4 linked regions of the Methanosarcina thermophila TM-1 genome follow. The main gene of each other region encodes a partner of the protein of the gene in region 2 in a complex. Links are inferred from orthologs where the notes say so. Each region holds a gene or a part of one and is shown on either strand. Other genes may lie near its edges.

Region 1 (2,930 bases), 870 kb from region 2 along the record:
CGATTGAGCCTTTGTTAATAACCAGGGCATCTTCAATATTATATCCTTCATAAGACAGGACTGCAACCACGAAGTTCTGCCCTGCGGGTCTATCGTCAAAGCCTATTGCATCCGAGGTTCTGGTAGTGGTAAGTGCCTTTTGAGGATAGTGAAGGATATGGGCGCGGGTATCAGGTCTGAGTTTCTGGTTAGCAGTTGCAACCCCGATACACTGCTTGATCATGGCTGCACCCATAGTGTTACGCGGAGATGAATTGTGTTCCGGATAAGGCACCATTCCTGTAGAAATCCCTAATATAAGTTCGGGATCGATCTCCATGTGCGTGTGCTTTGGAGTAATGTCAGCCTCATAGAGCGCAATATAGGCATTTTCTTCTTCTTCGGCATCGAGATACTCTATACAGCCCTCTTTTACCAGGTCATCAAAAGTGATTTCCTTGTTCTTAAGTCTCTCTATGTGATCAGGGGTTATTTTCAGAGCTCCGTTCTCCACAACTAAGAGGGGCCTTCTTGCTCTGCCCATATCGGAGTTTATAATTACTTCTCTTGTGTTATCGTTAAGAGCGACATTTACCTGTCTGGATATGAATCCCTGACGCCTCATTTTTCTGAGCTCTTCTACAAGCTCTGCAGGGTTATCATGGGTTCCGACAAGCTCCCCGTTTATGAATACTTTTGCTTTAGCCATCTGACATCGACCCCTCAATCATCGTACATAGATCCGAGATCATCCATATCTGAATAATCGTAGAATTCATCATCTTTATATTTGGTTTCAATTTCTGAAGGCTCTTCAAACTCTTCTATAATCTCTTCTCCGAACTCGTCAAGCAGGGTTTCCTTCAGTTTGGGTGGAAGTTCGGGTACTTTTACAACCACAGGCTCGACATTCAGGTCGTAGAGTATTTTCTTCAAGCTATCGGTATCCTCTATTCCTGTTGAAAGCTCAACCATTTCGGCAAAGTTTTTCACCAGTCCACAGTTCGGGCCTTCAGGAGTTTCCGAGGGACAGAGCCTCCCCCACTGGGTTGCGTGAAGGTCTCTTGCCTCGAAGTGAGGCTGGGCACGTGAAAGCGGAGATATTACACGGCGCAGGTGGGAGAGCGTTGAGATATAGTCGTTCCTATCAAGGAGCTGGGATACACCTGTTCTTCCTCCAACCCAGTTTCCGGTTGCAAGAGGATGTTGCAGGCGGTCAGTGAGCACATCTGCCCTTACTATTGTGGCGACGTTGAGTTCTCTTTTCCTCATGTTTGCGCGCTCTAGCTGGTACTTTATGTCTCTTGCAAGTCTGTTGAAAGATACTCTGAAAAGATCTTCCATCAGATCACCTGCGAGTTTTAATCTTTTGTTTGCATAGTGGTCTTTGTCGTCTTCCGCACGCTTGCCAAGTGCCAGCTCAAAACAGGATTCAGCCATTCTTGCCAGGAAGTGAGCTTTGGAGATCCGGTCCCTTATATCGTTCCCAAGATGCGGGAACAGGTACCTGTCAATAACGTAATTTGCCCTTTTTATCTGGTATTCCTTTGCTTGGCCTGCAGCAACCCTTGCTCCTATTTTTTCGATTGCTTCCTCCTGGGTTTCGACTTCGGCTTCTTCCAGGTTCTCCAGCATAAACTTGATAATTTCGGGATCACTCGAAACAGCATTTACGATATCTTCGTCAGTTACTATCCCAAGCGCTCTCATAAGGGTAACAAAATATACCCTGCCTGAGATAGAAGGGAAAGAAACCTCAAGCAAGGATTTTCTTCCCCTTTCCACAATTACGAGTGCCCTGTATCCGCGTCTCTGGGAGAAAACTTTTGCAACCTCTATAGTGTCGCCGTACCTTTCACCATACTCTACAAGAATCTTATTAGGAGCGAGGTCCTCAAGGGTCATAACCACTCTTTCGGTACCGCCGATAATGAAGTATCCCCCTGGGTCAAGAGGATCTTCCCCATAGCGGATTTTTTCGCTTTCGCTAAGTCCTGGAAGGTTACAGACCTTGGATTTGACCATGATCGGAAGCTGCCCTATTTTTGCCTCCATTACCTCGGATTCAACCCCGTCTTTTACCACGCTCATCTCAAGATAAAGAGGGCCTGAGTACGAGAGGTTCCTGAGCCTTGCCTCATTGGGATAAAGTTTTTCAATTGCCCCGTCAGCTTCCTTTACCACAGGATGCTCTACCCGTATTTTGCCGAGTTTCAGGTAGGTGTCTTCGATATCGGTTTCTATTATTCTTTGTTCATCTATGATCTTTTGCAGCCCGTAATCTATAAACTTATTAAATGAGTCTATATGATGCTGCACTATTTTGTCCCGTGTAAAATAAGCCTGCGACAGTACATTAGTATCTATTACGATGATAGCACCCTCTTTGCTTTGTTATTATGAGAATTAAGGAGTTGTGATCTTCTGATCGGTATGCAGTTGTTAAATTTTTCTGTATGATGGTGCATAAAATTCAAAAAAACATTCCTTAAAGAATACATGAGATCATGCAAGCGGTCTACTCCCCTCCGCTTACTCGATCACAAGTCTGTAATACTCTGCCTCCCCCGCAGTTTGACTTTTTCTTGTGATTTTCACTACGTCTCCGACGACAGCTCCTATTTCTTTAACAACAGGATCCTGTGCTTTGATTTTCGGAAGTTGTTCCTTTTCAATGGAATACTTGCTTAAAATAGACTTTAACTCTCCCTCAGACATGATTTCATGTTTCGGGACCAACTCATGGTCGAGCAGGCTGAATTTTGTCAAATCCTTTCCTCCAAAAATAAAGTATTAAAAAAATTTAGTTAAACTCTCCAGCTAATGGCCTTCCGCCGGGTATAATAAAGAATATGGCGGGCCCGTAGGGATTTGAACCCTAGGCCGACTGGTTAAAAGCCAGTCGCTCTGCCTGACTGAGCTACGGGCCCAGTTGCTTTTCTACTTTACTA
Region 2 (5,104 bases):
CAGCGTGCAGATAATGCAGTTATCCGTTATAGATATAATATGGCTTCTTTTTCTGTGGAAGACCGTGCAAGACCCGGACCAAGCAGACGGAGCATTGAAATCTCAAAAGTTTCCAGGGAAGCTTTTGAACCGGTAATTATGACAGAGCTCTTCCCGAAGACCGCAATTGATATTTTTGTGGAGGTGCTTCAGGCTGATGCGGGAACAAGGACAGCAGCAATCAATGCCTCAAGCATAGCTCTTGCCGATGCAGGCATTCCAATGAAGGGACTGATAACTTCCTGTGCTTTTGGAAAAGTTGACGGGCAGATAGTACTCGACCTTAACAAGGAAGAGGATAATTATGGTGAGGCGGATTTTCCTGTTGCAATGACTCAGGATGGAGATATTACCCTGCTCCAGATGGACGGACATCTCACTCCCGAAGAAATCAAGAAAGGTCTTGAACTTGTAAAGAAGGGCTGCAAAGAAATTCTTGAAATTCAGCGGGCAGTCCTGAGAAAGAAGTTTGAAACTCCTGTCGAGGAGCCTGAAGAAGAGACCGAAGAGGCTGAAATTGAAGCTGTGGAAGCTGAACCTTCTCTTGAATACGCTCCGGAAGCAGCGGTTGTAGAAGAAATTATTGAGGAAGCCGGGGAGTTTGAGGAAGAGCTTTCCCAGGAAACGGTTGAAGCCTGTGCTGTTGATGAAGAAGCTTCCGAGTGCGAAAAACTCGAAGAAATCATTAAAGAGGCTGAGGCTGAAGTAATAGAAGCGGAAGCTATAGAAGAAGTAATTGAAACAGAAATCGAAGAAGAAGCTGAAGAGGAAGCTTTAGAAGCTGAAACTGAGTTTGAAGCTGCTTTTGAGGCTTCTTATGAGGAATTTGCCGAGTCTGTGGTGACTGGAAAACTTTGTCCCGAAAAAACTGTTTCTGAAAAAGCAGAATTAGAGCCTGAAATCGAGGAATTTGCTGAAGAAAAACCCGAGATTGAGGAAAAACCTGAGATTGAGGAAAAACCTGAGATTGAGGAAAAACCTGAGATTGAGGAAAAACCTGAGATTGAGGAAAAACCTGAGATTGAGGAAAAACCTGAGATCGAGGCAAAACCTGAGATTGAGGAAAAACCTGAGATTGAGGAAGAAGCCGGGATTGAAAAGGCTGCTTCAGAAGAAGCTTTTGAATCCAAACCAGAGATCGAGCCTGAAGCTGAATCCAGGGAAAAGGCAGTAGAAGCCGAAGAAGTGCCCGTAGAAGAGGAGTGCAAAGGACCCTGGAAGGTAGTGAAGGATCCCTCTGAATCTGGAAGCAGAGGTGAAAACTATGAGTGAAGTTATTGCCACACTTAAGAAGGACTACATTTACAACCTTATGATTAAGGGGAAACGCCAGGATGGGCGCGGCTTTAAAGATTTCAGGGATATCAAGCTCGAGACGAATGTTATCGCAAAAGCTGAGGGTTCGGCAAAAGTGACATTGGGAAATACCCAGGTGCTTGTAGGTGTCAAGCTTCAGACAGGAACCCCTTTTCCGGATTCTCAGGACGAAGGCGTGATTATTACCAACCTGGAACTCAATCCTATTGCTTCCCCCGAGTTTGAGCCGGGCCCACCCAGAGAAGAAGCAATCGAGATGGCAAGAGTTGTAGACAGGGGAATCCGGGAATCGGGCGCAATTGATATAAAGAAGCTTTGCATAACCGTTGGAGAATCCGTCTGGATCGTCTTTATAGATGTCCACGTCCTCAATGACGATGGAAATATCATTGATGCATCCTGTCTCGCTGCTATTGCGGCTCTTATGACCACTATTATCCCAAACGAGCAGCAGGGAATCGGGCCAAATGTGCCCCTTCCAATGAAAGAACTTCCTGTGGGCGTGACTCTTGCCAAGATAGGTTCAAAGCTCATGGTGGACCCTTCTCTGGATGAGGAAGCCGTTTGTGAGACAAAACTGACTGTGGTCTCAGGTTCGGATGGAGCCGTTGTAGGCATGCAAAAAATGGGCTCTGCTCCTTTAACCGAGGCTGAGGTGCTGGAAGCAATCGATATAGCGTGCGAAAAGGCAGCCGAACTCAGGGAACTTTACCTGAAGGATCTGGTAAGACAGGAATGATTTAGTAGGAATGGTTCAGGCAGGATTAATTAAATATAAATATGAAATGCCAGTATTACGGTCTAAGTACACGGCAATAAGTGACAAAGGAATCTGAGAAGCTGGGTTTCAGGGATCTGACCCATGTGCCAGCAGGTTCAGATTGAGTCTTTTCGAATTAAACGTTTACATTTATAAGGAGTTATTAACGATGGCAAAAAAGTTTACTAAGAAAGGAAGAATTTCCAGATCAGCAGGCAGATTTGGTCCCAGATACGGAAGAAAGGATAGGAAGCTTGTTGCAGACCTGGAAGAACGCATGCGAGCTCCGCATGTATGTGTAAAATGCGCCCGCCCGACCGTTAAAAGAATCGGAACCGGTATCTGGAAGTGCAGCAAGTGCGGGCACACCTTCGCTGGGGGGACCTATATTCCATATACCAGTGTAGGTCAGACTCTTCTGCGCACCATGAAGAATGTTGCTGAGGCAAAGTGAATCTGTAAGGTTGTGGTTGTATGGGATACAAATGCACTCGATGTAAGCAGAAAGTGGAAATCGACTACGAGTACACAGGTATAAGATGTCCCTACTGCGGGCACAGAATCCTGGTAAAAGAGCGTCCTACAACCATCAAGCGCATTAAGGCCGAATAAAGGAGTTTCTTTATAATTTTTCGGCAAGCAAATGAAGTATTAGATAAAGACCGGGCTTCTGTGAACATGAGCCCTACTATCTAATCCTACTATCTAATTATTCGATGTATAGGATAAACAGAAAAACGAATACTTTTAAAAATATATTTTCTATCAAGGTTAAAGATCTGAAAATTTATTTTGAAATAATCCCCTGATTTCTTCTGTAGTATCTGGGTTCAGTTCCAGAAATGGCTTAATACCAGGTTTATATGATCTTGTTTCCCAATGGAAGTAAAGATCGACATCTTTGCCGAAAATTTCTTTTTAACTTCTTTTGCTTGCTAATTGAGGTTGTTCGAAGAAAAGAATTGAACGGTATTGCCTAAGATTTCTGACAGTTTATTTTTTAACAATTTAAAAACCTAGTTCCCCTGCAACAGAGTTATAATAACTATCTTTTAACAGCCTTTATACAATAAATAGGATGAGCATAGTCGAGCTTATCCAGAAGGCTCCCTTTTTTCCTGGCTGAACGGCAGAGGGAATCCATACGCTCAATATTAATCTTCTCAAAACCTGCATCGTTTAAGAACCTGAATACCCGGTCAGGTTTCAAGCTATAAAGAGGCAGGTCGTTTTTAATCAGGTTATAGTGTTGCTTATAGGGATTTTGGTGTTTTCTTTCCTTTATGGAACGTATGCAATCCGATACCGTACGTATCGATCTCAGGAATATCCCTGAGTTGAACCAGTCGCCGTCGATAGCAATGACCATTCCGTCTTTCTTCAATACCCGCCCCCACTCGGACAGAGCTTTTTGCGGGTTAGGAAGCGTCCACAGGAGAAATTTGCTGGATACTACGTCAAATTGCATGTCCGGAAACGGCAGATCCTCTGCATCTCCCTGAATGAAATTTATGTCCAGAGATCTCTTCAAGGCATTTTTTCTAGCTTTATCCAGCATATTGGTTGAAAGGTCAACTGCAGTCACATGATGTCCCATCTCTGCAAACATCAAAGCAAGTTGACCTGGACCTGTACCGACATCGAGAATTTCGAGCTGTTCTCTTCGGTTTAATGCTGATGAAAGCATGTTTTTCCAAGCAGTGCGCTCTTCTTCTGAGTATTCTACAATGCCAGTGCTATAAACCTCACTGCGGTAATCCCAGTAATCTCTAATCATTTCTTTAATTTCCATATGTTCACCCATAAGATGAGTTAAGAAAATCATTTGCCTAAGGGCAAATTAATTAAAATGACCAAGTGTGTGAATAAATATCTCATTAAACGTAACACTATATCTTATAAGCATATAAAATATTAACTTTTTTTAACATTAGTTTGAATCGATATAATAAAATCCGTAAGATTTGATATAATAAAATCCATAAGAATGAGTAAGATAGAAAAAAGAAAAATCCGCTTAAAAATGTAAGTTTACAGGAAACAATGAGAAAACAGAAATGAGAAACAATTGATTTTTCTGTCATAGGAATGAGAGAAAAGAGACAGTAAATCTCTAACCAAATACCTGAAAATCAACATTAAATTTATTAAACTCCTGTAAAGCAGAATTAAACTATTCTCAGAATTATTTAGCAGCAGTTTTGATCAATAATAACCTTAAATCAAAATTTAAGGTATGTCTTAAAAGCCGTATCTTAAAAAATGCATCTAAAAGGTATATCTTAAAAGAAACATTATTGTTACTTTTATCCTCATATTTTTGCAATAAAAATGAACCAATATTATTACTTTTACATACAGGATAAATTCGAAAGTTTTATAATGATCATGTTTTATGTTTATTCCTAGCATAAAAATTTAGAAATTATTAATATTTAGTTTTATTAAATTCATTATTCATATGATATAGTGTTTTAAAAATGAAAAACATTGGAAGTATCTGTTATAAAAAACTACTCCAGCAAATGCAGGAGCGTTGCTTTATATCCAAATTAATAAGAGAGTGATTTTTATTGAATTTACTCACAATTTCCAGTTTATACGTGGATTTTCCCACTGACGACGGTCTGGTCAGGGCAGTAAATGGGGTAGACCTTTCCATAAAAATGAATGAAGTTTTAGGACTTATCGGGGAATCAGGCTGTGGCAAAAGCGTACTTGGACTTTCTGTCATGAGGTTACTGCAGGAAGATGTTATTCTCAAAGGGGAGATTCTCTACTGTGGAAAAAACCTGTATTCGATTGAAGAAGACGCCATGAGAAAACTCAGGGGCAAGGAAATTGGCGTGATACTCCAGAACCCTGGAAGTTCTCTTAATCCAGGATTGACAGTCGGCTCTCAGATAGCTGAGCCTATAATGTTGCATAAAAAAGTAAAAGGCAGCCTGGCTATTGAGATGGCAGAGAAGCTTCTGGGGCTCGTAAAGA
Region 3 (2,871 bases), 870 kb from region 2 along the record:
CCTGAATATCCTCGTCAGGAATGTTCTCGAAGCGGTCCCTTATTTCAGTAGGTGTCAGCTTCTCCCCATTCTCAAGGTATTCAGTGGGTTTTTCGAATTTAATTTCGAGCTGTTCCTCATTGCAGTAAGGACAGACCTTTACTTTGCTGGCTTCCTTGTATGCCTCATTGATCAGGTCATCAGGCATATGCCCGATTTCCTCAATACCTGAAAGGTGCTCCAGAAAGTACTGTTTCTGTGCAGGCTCAAGGAGAAGCCTGCTGCATTTCCTGCAGGTTGCCCTGAGGAGTTTTCGGATTACTTTGTTGAAACCTACATGGACTACTGGAGCAACAAGTTCAATATGTCCGAAGTGTCCTGGACATTCGCCTGCTCTCCCTGAGCAAGTTTTGCAGCGAAGCCCGGGGTCAATAACCCCGAGTCTCGTGTCCATAAGCCCCATGTCAATTGGGAATCCGTCATCGTCATACGTGTCAGCTGTGATAATTGGCGTTGCGCTCATCCTACGGATTTCCTTAGGGGACATTAAGCCAAATTTAATAGAAGCAATTCTTTTCGGAATAGGAGGTATGTTTGCCATATCTACCTCACCTCATACCGCATCTTCAAGATTAAGCCTGGGTGCGACTCCCAGGGATTTTATTTCGTCAAGCAGCAGTTTGAATGCGTAGCTCATTTCCACAGGATATATGTCCGTGTCAGCCCCGCAGGCTGAGCAGAATGAAATATTCCGCTGCTTGTCATACGTTGCAATCATTCCACAGTGAGAGCAGACAAGTTCCACAACTTTATCCGATTCATCAAGCAGCCTCTCTTTCAACGACATGGCAGCTCCGTGCCCTACCAGCACATCACGCTCCATTTCTCCGAATCTGAGACCACCTTCTCTGGCTCGACCTTCAGTTGGCTGGCGAGTAAGCACTTGTACAGGCCCGCGTGACCTTGCATGCATCTTGGAAGTGACCATATGGTGCAGTTTCTGGTAGAGAATAACCCCAACAAAGACATCTGCCGGAATCATTCTGCCTGTCGCTCCATCGTAGAAAATCTCTTTTCCGGTATGGGCAAACCCATGCCTTTTCAGGGCTTCTCTAAGGTCTTCTTCTTTTTCTCCGGAGAAAGCTGTCGCATTTACTCTTCGGCCTTCCATGGAAGCTACTTTCCCGCCAATCATTTCCAGAACGTGACCTACAGTCATACGGGAAGGAATTGCATGCGGGTTAATAATCAGGTCAGGGGTTAGACCGGATTCTGTAAACGGCATATCTGCAATCGGAACTTTAAGACCTATAACACCTTTTTGTCCGTGTCTTGAGGCGAATTTATCTCCTATATCTGGAATTCTTTCGTCTCTTACCTTTACCTTTGCAAGTCTCGTTCTGTTAATGGACTCGGTTAAAATAACTGTATCAACAATTCCTTTTTCGTTGGACCGCATGGTGACAGAGCTTTCTCTCCTCTGCTCAACCGCAATCCCGAAATCTGACGGTTCTTCAAGGAATCTTGGAGGGCTGGTCTTCCCGATCAGCACGTCGTTAGGTCCGACTGGGGTCTCTGGGTTTACAAGCCCATCGACATCCAGATTAGCATACGCTTCTGCGCTGCGAGCTCCACGGTATTCGGAATCGGGAATCTCAAACTTATCTTCCTGTCCGCCAGGATACCTTCTTTCTTCACCTTCGAAAGTTCTGAGGAAGTGACTTCTCCCAAGACCTCTTTCGATTGAGCCTTTGTTAATAACCAGGGCATCTTCAATATTATATCCTTCATAAGACAGGACTGCAACCACGAAGTTCTGCCCTGCGGGTCTATCGTCAAAGCCTATTGCATCCGAGGTTCTGGTAGTGGTAAGTGCCTTTTGAGGATAGTGAAGGATATGGGCGCGGGTATCAGGTCTGAGTTTCTGGTTAGCAGTTGCAACCCCGATACACTGCTTGATCATGGCTGCACCCATAGTGTTACGCGGAGATGAATTGTGTTCCGGATAAGGCACCATTCCTGTAGAAATCCCTAATATAAGTTCGGGATCGATCTCCATGTGCGTGTGCTTTGGAGTAATGTCAGCCTCATAGAGCGCAATATAGGCATTTTCTTCTTCTTCGGCATCGAGATACTCTATACAGCCCTCTTTTACCAGGTCATCAAAAGTGATTTCCTTGTTCTTAAGTCTCTCTATGTGATCAGGGGTTATTTTCAGAGCTCCGTTCTCCACAACTAAGAGGGGCCTTCTTGCTCTGCCCATATCGGAGTTTATAATTACTTCTCTTGTGTTATCGTTAAGAGCGACATTTACCTGTCTGGATATGAATCCCTGACGCCTCATTTTTCTGAGCTCTTCTACAAGCTCTGCAGGGTTATCATGGGTTCCGACAAGCTCCCCGTTTATGAATACTTTTGCTTTAGCCATCTGACATCGACCCCTCAATCATCGTACATAGATCCGAGATCATCCATATCTGAATAATCGTAGAATTCATCATCTTTATATTTGGTTTCAATTTCTGAAGGCTCTTCAAACTCTTCTATAATCTCTTCTCCGAACTCGTCAAGCAGGGTTTCCTTCAGTTTGGGTGGAAGTTCGGGTACTTTTACAACCACAGGCTCGACATTCAGGTCGTAGAGTATTTTCTTCAAGCTATCGGTATCCTCTATTCCTGTTGAAAGCTCAACCATTTCGGCAAAGTTTTTCACCAGTCCACAGTTCGGGCCTTCAGGAGTTTCCGAGGGACAGAGCCTCCCCCACTGGGTTGCGTGAAGGTCTCTTGCCTCGAAGTGAGGCTGGGCACGTGAAAGCGGAGATATTACACGGCGCAGGTGGGAGAGCGTTGAGATATAGTCGTTCCTATCAAGGAGCTGGGATACACCTGTTCT
Region 4 (5,097 bases), 870 kb from region 2 along the record:
GGAGCTGGGATACACCTGTTCTTCCTCCAACCCAGTTTCCGGTTGCAAGAGGATGTTGCAGGCGGTCAGTGAGCACATCTGCCCTTACTATTGTGGCGACGTTGAGTTCTCTTTTCCTCATGTTTGCGCGCTCTAGCTGGTACTTTATGTCTCTTGCAAGTCTGTTGAAAGATACTCTGAAAAGATCTTCCATCAGATCACCTGCGAGTTTTAATCTTTTGTTTGCATAGTGGTCTTTGTCGTCTTCCGCACGCTTGCCAAGTGCCAGCTCAAAACAGGATTCAGCCATTCTTGCCAGGAAGTGAGCTTTGGAGATCCGGTCCCTTATATCGTTCCCAAGATGCGGGAACAGGTACCTGTCAATAACGTAATTTGCCCTTTTTATCTGGTATTCCTTTGCTTGGCCTGCAGCAACCCTTGCTCCTATTTTTTCGATTGCTTCCTCCTGGGTTTCGACTTCGGCTTCTTCCAGGTTCTCCAGCATAAACTTGATAATTTCGGGATCACTCGAAACAGCATTTACGATATCTTCGTCAGTTACTATCCCAAGCGCTCTCATAAGGGTAACAAAATATACCCTGCCTGAGATAGAAGGGAAAGAAACCTCAAGCAAGGATTTTCTTCCCCTTTCCACAATTACGAGTGCCCTGTATCCGCGTCTCTGGGAGAAAACTTTTGCAACCTCTATAGTGTCGCCGTACCTTTCACCATACTCTACAAGAATCTTATTAGGAGCGAGGTCCTCAAGGGTCATAACCACTCTTTCGGTACCGCCGATAATGAAGTATCCCCCTGGGTCAAGAGGATCTTCCCCATAGCGGATTTTTTCGCTTTCGCTAAGTCCTGGAAGGTTACAGACCTTGGATTTGACCATGATCGGAAGCTGCCCTATTTTTGCCTCCATTACCTCGGATTCAACCCCGTCTTTTACCACGCTCATCTCAAGATAAAGAGGGCCTGAGTACGAGAGGTTCCTGAGCCTTGCCTCATTGGGATAAAGTTTTTCAATTGCCCCGTCAGCTTCCTTTACCACAGGATGCTCTACCCGTATTTTGCCGAGTTTCAGGTAGGTGTCTTCGATATCGGTTTCTATTATTCTTTGTTCATCTATGATCTTTTGCAGCCCGTAATCTATAAACTTATTAAATGAGTCTATATGATGCTGCACTATTTTGTCCCGTGTAAAATAAGCCTGCGACAGTACATTAGTATCTATTACGATGATAGCACCCTCTTTGCTTTGTTATTATGAGAATTAAGGAGTTGTGATCTTCTGATCGGTATGCAGTTGTTAAATTTTTCTGTATGATGGTGCATAAAATTCAAAAAAACATTCCTTAAAGAATACATGAGATCATGCAAGCGGTCTACTCCCCTCCGCTTACTCGATCACAAGTCTGTAATACTCTGCCTCCCCCGCAGTTTGACTTTTTCTTGTGATTTTCACTACGTCTCCGACGACAGCTCCTATTTCTTTAACAACAGGATCCTGTGCTTTGATTTTCGGAAGTTGTTCCTTTTCAATGGAATACTTGCTTAAAATAGACTTTAACTCTCCCTCAGACATGATTTCATGTTTCGGGACCAACTCATGGTCGAGCAGGCTGAATTTTGTCAAATCCTTTCCTCCAAAAATAAAGTATTAAAAAAATTTAGTTAAACTCTCCAGCTAATGGCCTTCCGCCGGGTATAATAAAGAATATGGCGGGCCCGTAGGGATTTGAACCCTAGGCCGACTGGTTAAAAGCCAGTCGCTCTGCCTGACTGAGCTACGGGCCCAGTTGCTTTTCTACTTTACTAATTTACACCAGATGATTTTTCGTGCCATCCTGCTGCCCCGCTGCCTCAGGGAGCACCTCTCACACCGATGCAACCCTCTAATTACAGCTATTCTATAAATAGTTTCTGGTGAGATAATTTTTTCTTCCTCAATTTTTATGAATTTATGCTAAATTTCTTTCCTACTTTCAGGATTTTTCGAGATTTTTTCCTGATTTTGCTGGAAATCTATATGTACGATAATTTTCATTTTTTTAAGAGTAAGGCCAAAAACTAATTTACCTCTCAATAAATGCGGGTAAACGGGGATATTTGCCCCAATTCTGAAATTTGCCCCGATTCTGAATAACGCCCCGATTTCCCGTCAGTCAACCTTTCCCTTTCCAAAAATAAAGTCATTAGACTTCAAAAATAAAGTCATTAGACTTAAATTAATGTTTTTAAAACTAAACAATTTTAAAAAACTTAAGTAGAATAATTAATTCTTAATAATAAATTAATTCCTGGCTCTGCTGCCTGAGTCCCACAAACCTTTTCAAAAAATGCTTGAGCGCAAGCCTTTTCAAAAAACTGCTTGAGAGCAAACTCTTTAAAAAATGTTTAATCACAAACTTTTTAGAAAAAAGTTTGATCAAAAACCGGCGTGACTGCATGGTCAAGTGTTGTGAAAGTTGGTGATCAACCCGCACAATGGTTGTGCTTGAGCGAAAACGATGAGGAGGCTTGGTTTTGGGTAACATGATTCATTGGTGAGACTTTAGTGCCCTCTTTAAACCTTTATCTTTGCGCCAAGCAGTTCGACAAAGGCTCTTAACCAGGCAGGGTGGTTTGGCCAGGCTTGAGCTGTTACCAGATTTTTATCCGTAATTACGGGTTCAGACTGCCAATCAGCACCTGCTAGCCGGCATTCTGCAGCACATGCCGGATATGATGTTACCCGATATCCTTCCAGAACCTTAGCGGCTGCCAGAAGTTGCAAGCCGTGGCAAATGACTGCTACAGGCTTGCCAGCCTTAAAGAAGTCCTGTACGAGTTTAAGAGTATCATCATACATACGGATGTATTCAGGAGCTCTGCCACCCGGAACAACAAGACCTTCATATTCATTCACATTTACTTCGGAAGCGGGGATATCTACCGAGATATGATGCCCGGGAAGCTCAATATAGGTATCGAGCGTAGTAAAGTCATGTACGACCAGTTGCAGCATGTCACCGACTTTTTTATTGGGTGCCGATATATCCACCTTGTAGCCCAGCATCTGGAGTGATTGCTGAGGTACCTTAACCTCATAATCCTCAGCGCAATCCCCTGTTAAGATAAGGATTTTCTTTGAAATATGTTCCCCCCTTGTGGTTTTACCAATTTCTGAACTATAGAGTTTTTTTCCACAATAACCTGCTCAGTTCAAAAATCAGTGAACTAAATAATGCAACATCATTACATGAAAGGCATAATTTTACACATGGTAATGATGTAAAATGTAAGCACAATAACATTAGACTTTCAACATTATTAATTTTTTTCTTTATATAATCTTTCTCTGCCAGTTTAAAGCAATTCTGACAAATAATGAGTATCCTGATACAGTATGTAGCAAAAATAAGCCTGGAGAAATTGGTAATTGACTTGCCAGCCGTAAAGAAAGTTTGACCATAATCAGGTTAGAAAAGTAAAGTTTCTGGAGATTCCAAAGGCTCCTGATAAGTTTCCTGCTGCTTCTCTTCTACCGAGAACTCAATAATAAACTCAGTTCCGGAGTTCCTGTTCAATTCGAGTACTCCATCTAGCTGGTCTACCAGGATAGTTACCAGCTGTATCCCTAATGTGTCGGAATCTTCTATATTAAGGCTCTCAGGTATACCTGTTCCGTTGTCTGAAATGGTTAGCGTGTAATTTTTACATTTGCGCCCTTCATTTTTGCCTTTGAGCTTATCGTTCTTGAATTTTCGATTTTCTTCCCTGGAAAGCTTAATCCGAATTTCTCCAGATTTTTTGTCTGGAAATGCGTGTTTGAGGGAGTTTGATACAAGTTCGTTGACAACCATTCCTAAAGGAACTGCGGTATCCATGTCAAAAAAAGTATTTTCCTCGATTTCCAGACGCAGATTGATTCCTGAGGCTCCGACATTATAACACCTTAAGAGATCCTCGGTCAGCTTCTGCAGGTATGCTCCAAAATTAAGTGTGCTGACCTCTCGCGATCCATACAGCTCCTCATGAATAAGAGCCATAGAAATAACCCTGTTCTGGCTGTCCTTGAATGCTGCAAGGACTTTTGAAGGGTCATAACTGTCACTACCAGCGAATTTCTCAGCCTGAAGATCAAGCAGGGATGAGATGACCTGAAGGTTATTTTTTATCCGATGGTGGATTTCTTTTTTACGAGCTTCTTCAATCCTTTTTAGCACATTTTCAGCCTTTTTCTTTTCCGTGATATCTTTCATTATCCCGAAGACTTTATTTGTGAGATAATTTCCTTTTTGAAGGCAAACAACATGCTCCTCGATATAAATATATTCTCCATCCTTCCTTCTAAAACGATATTCCAGGTGGCAATTTCTCTTACTTTCAGCGTTTTTTGTGTTCTGGATGTAATCATTCATTTTCTGGTTCCAGACTCTTACCTGGTCGTCAGGGTGGACATTATTTATCCATAGTTCAATCCCGATATTCGTCAGTTCTTCCTGAGTATATCCCGTGACCTTTTCTATGGCACCTGCCCAGTAAATTTTACCATCCTCAATATCGTATTCGTATATGAGCTGCCCTGTCTGCTCCGCAATTATACGATACCTTTCCTCACTTCTCTGAAGCCTCTCTTCGGCTTTTTTGCTCTCGGTTATATCTCTGGCAATTATCGAGACTGCTGCAAGTTCTCCGGAGATGTCAAAAATCGGGGAAAGGGTCATTGACACGTCTATAATCCTGCCGTCTTTTCTTACCCGTGAGGTTTCATACTGGTGAACCTTTTCTCCCCGTTTAACCATCTCAAGTAATCTTTTTGATTCATTATTCAATTCAGATGGTATTAAGAAATCTGCGGGCTTGCCCAGAGCTTCCTCAGCCGAATACCCATAGATCTGCTCTGCCCCTTTATTCCAGCTTGTAATAATTCCGTCAAGCGATTTTGTTATAATAGCATCATTTGATGATTCCACAACATTTGCTAAGTTCTGGATTTTTTCCTCGGATTTTTTACGTTCAATGGAATACTGGATAGAACGTATCAGTAATTTTCCGTCTACCTGCCCTTTGACCAAGTAGTCTTGAGCACCTTGCTTTACGGCATTGATTCCGAGCCTTTCATCAGTCATA

The links.
Region 1: MSTHT_RS13910 (region 2) and MSTHT_RS05295 share a complex: the UniProt entries of both Methanocaldococcus jannaschii proteins name them as parts of the RNA polymerase complex. The link is inferred for Methanosarcina thermophila TM-1 from one-to-one orthologs.
Region 3: MSTHT_RS13910 (region 2) and rpoB share a complex: the UniProt entries of both Methanocaldococcus jannaschii proteins name them as parts of the RNA polymerase complex. The link is inferred for Methanosarcina thermophila TM-1 from one-to-one orthologs.
Region 4: MSTHT_RS13910 (region 2) and MSTHT_RS05290 share a complex: the UniProt entries of both Methanocaldococcus jannaschii proteins name them as parts of the RNA polymerase complex. The link is inferred for Methanosarcina thermophila TM-1 from one-to-one orthologs.

The regions. Positions count from the first base shown.
Region 1 is NZ_CP009501.1:1,245,087-1,248,016, reverse strand. It holds MSTHT_RS05295 (DNA-directed RNA polymerase subunit B''), read right to left. Parts: upstream 2,299-2,930; coding sequence 703-2,298; downstream 1-702. Other genes in the region: MSTHT_RS05290 (DNA-directed RNA polymerase subunit H), read right to left, coding at 2,512-2,748; rpoB (DNA-directed RNA polymerase subunit B), read right to left, coding at 1-688. UniProt on the Methanocaldococcus jannaschii protein: DNA-dependent RNA polymerase (RNAP) catalyzes the transcription of DNA into RNA using the four ribonucleoside triphosphates as substrates. The Rpo2 subunit (Rpo2N and Rpo2C in this organism) is implicated in DNA promoter recognition and in nucleotide binding.
Region 2 is NZ_CP009501.1:371,015-376,118, reverse strand. What follows is about bases 1,421-4,159. They hold MSTHT_RS13910 (DNA-directed RNA polymerase subunit P), read left to right. Parts: upstream 1,421-2,590; coding sequence 2,591-2,728; downstream 2,729-4,159. Other genes in these bases: MSTHT_RS01690 (class I SAM-dependent methyltransferase), read right to left, coding at 3,162-3,908; MSTHT_RS01695 (50S ribosomal protein L37ae), read left to right, coding at 2,286-2,570; rrp42 (exosome complex protein Rrp42), read left to right, coding at 1,421-2,095. Also shown: exosome complex exonuclease Rrp41, read left to right, coding at 1-1,311; more of rrp42, read left to right, coding at 1,295-1,420; MSTHT_RS01685 (ABC transporter ATP-binding protein), read left to right, coding at 4,690-5,104. UniProt on the Methanocaldococcus jannaschii protein: DNA-dependent RNA polymerase (RNAP) catalyzes the transcription of DNA into RNA using the four ribonucleoside triphosphates as substrates.
Region 3 is NZ_CP009501.1:1,246,865-1,249,735, reverse strand. It holds rpoB (DNA-directed RNA polymerase subunit B), read right to left. Parts: upstream 2,408-2,871; coding sequence 593-2,407; downstream 1-592. Other genes in the region: MSTHT_RS05295 (DNA-directed RNA polymerase subunit B''), read right to left, coding at 2,422-2,871; MSTHT_RS05305 (DNA-directed RNA polymerase subunit A'), read right to left, coding at 1-580. UniProt on the Methanocaldococcus jannaschii protein: DNA-dependent RNA polymerase (RNAP) catalyzes the transcription of DNA into RNA using the four ribonucleoside triphosphates as substrates. The Rpo2 subunit (Rpo2N and Rpo2C in this organism) is implicated in DNA promoter recognition and in nucleotide binding.
Region 4 is NZ_CP009501.1:1,241,790-1,246,886, reverse strand. Bases 1-2,732 are described here. They hold MSTHT_RS05290 (DNA-directed RNA polymerase subunit H), read right to left. Parts: upstream 1,619-2,732; coding sequence 1,382-1,618; downstream 1-1,381. Other genes in these bases: MSTHT_RS05280 (DJ-1/PfpI family protein), read right to left, coding at 2,549-2,732; MSTHT_RS05295 (DNA-directed RNA polymerase subunit B''), read right to left, coding at 1-1,168. Outside these bases: more of MSTHT_RS05280, read right to left, coding at 2,733-3,100; MSTHT_RS05275 (PAS domain S-box protein), read right to left, coding at 3,444-5,097. UniProt on the Methanocaldococcus jannaschii protein: DNA-dependent RNA polymerase (RNAP) catalyzes the transcription of DNA into RNA using the four ribonucleoside triphosphates as substrates.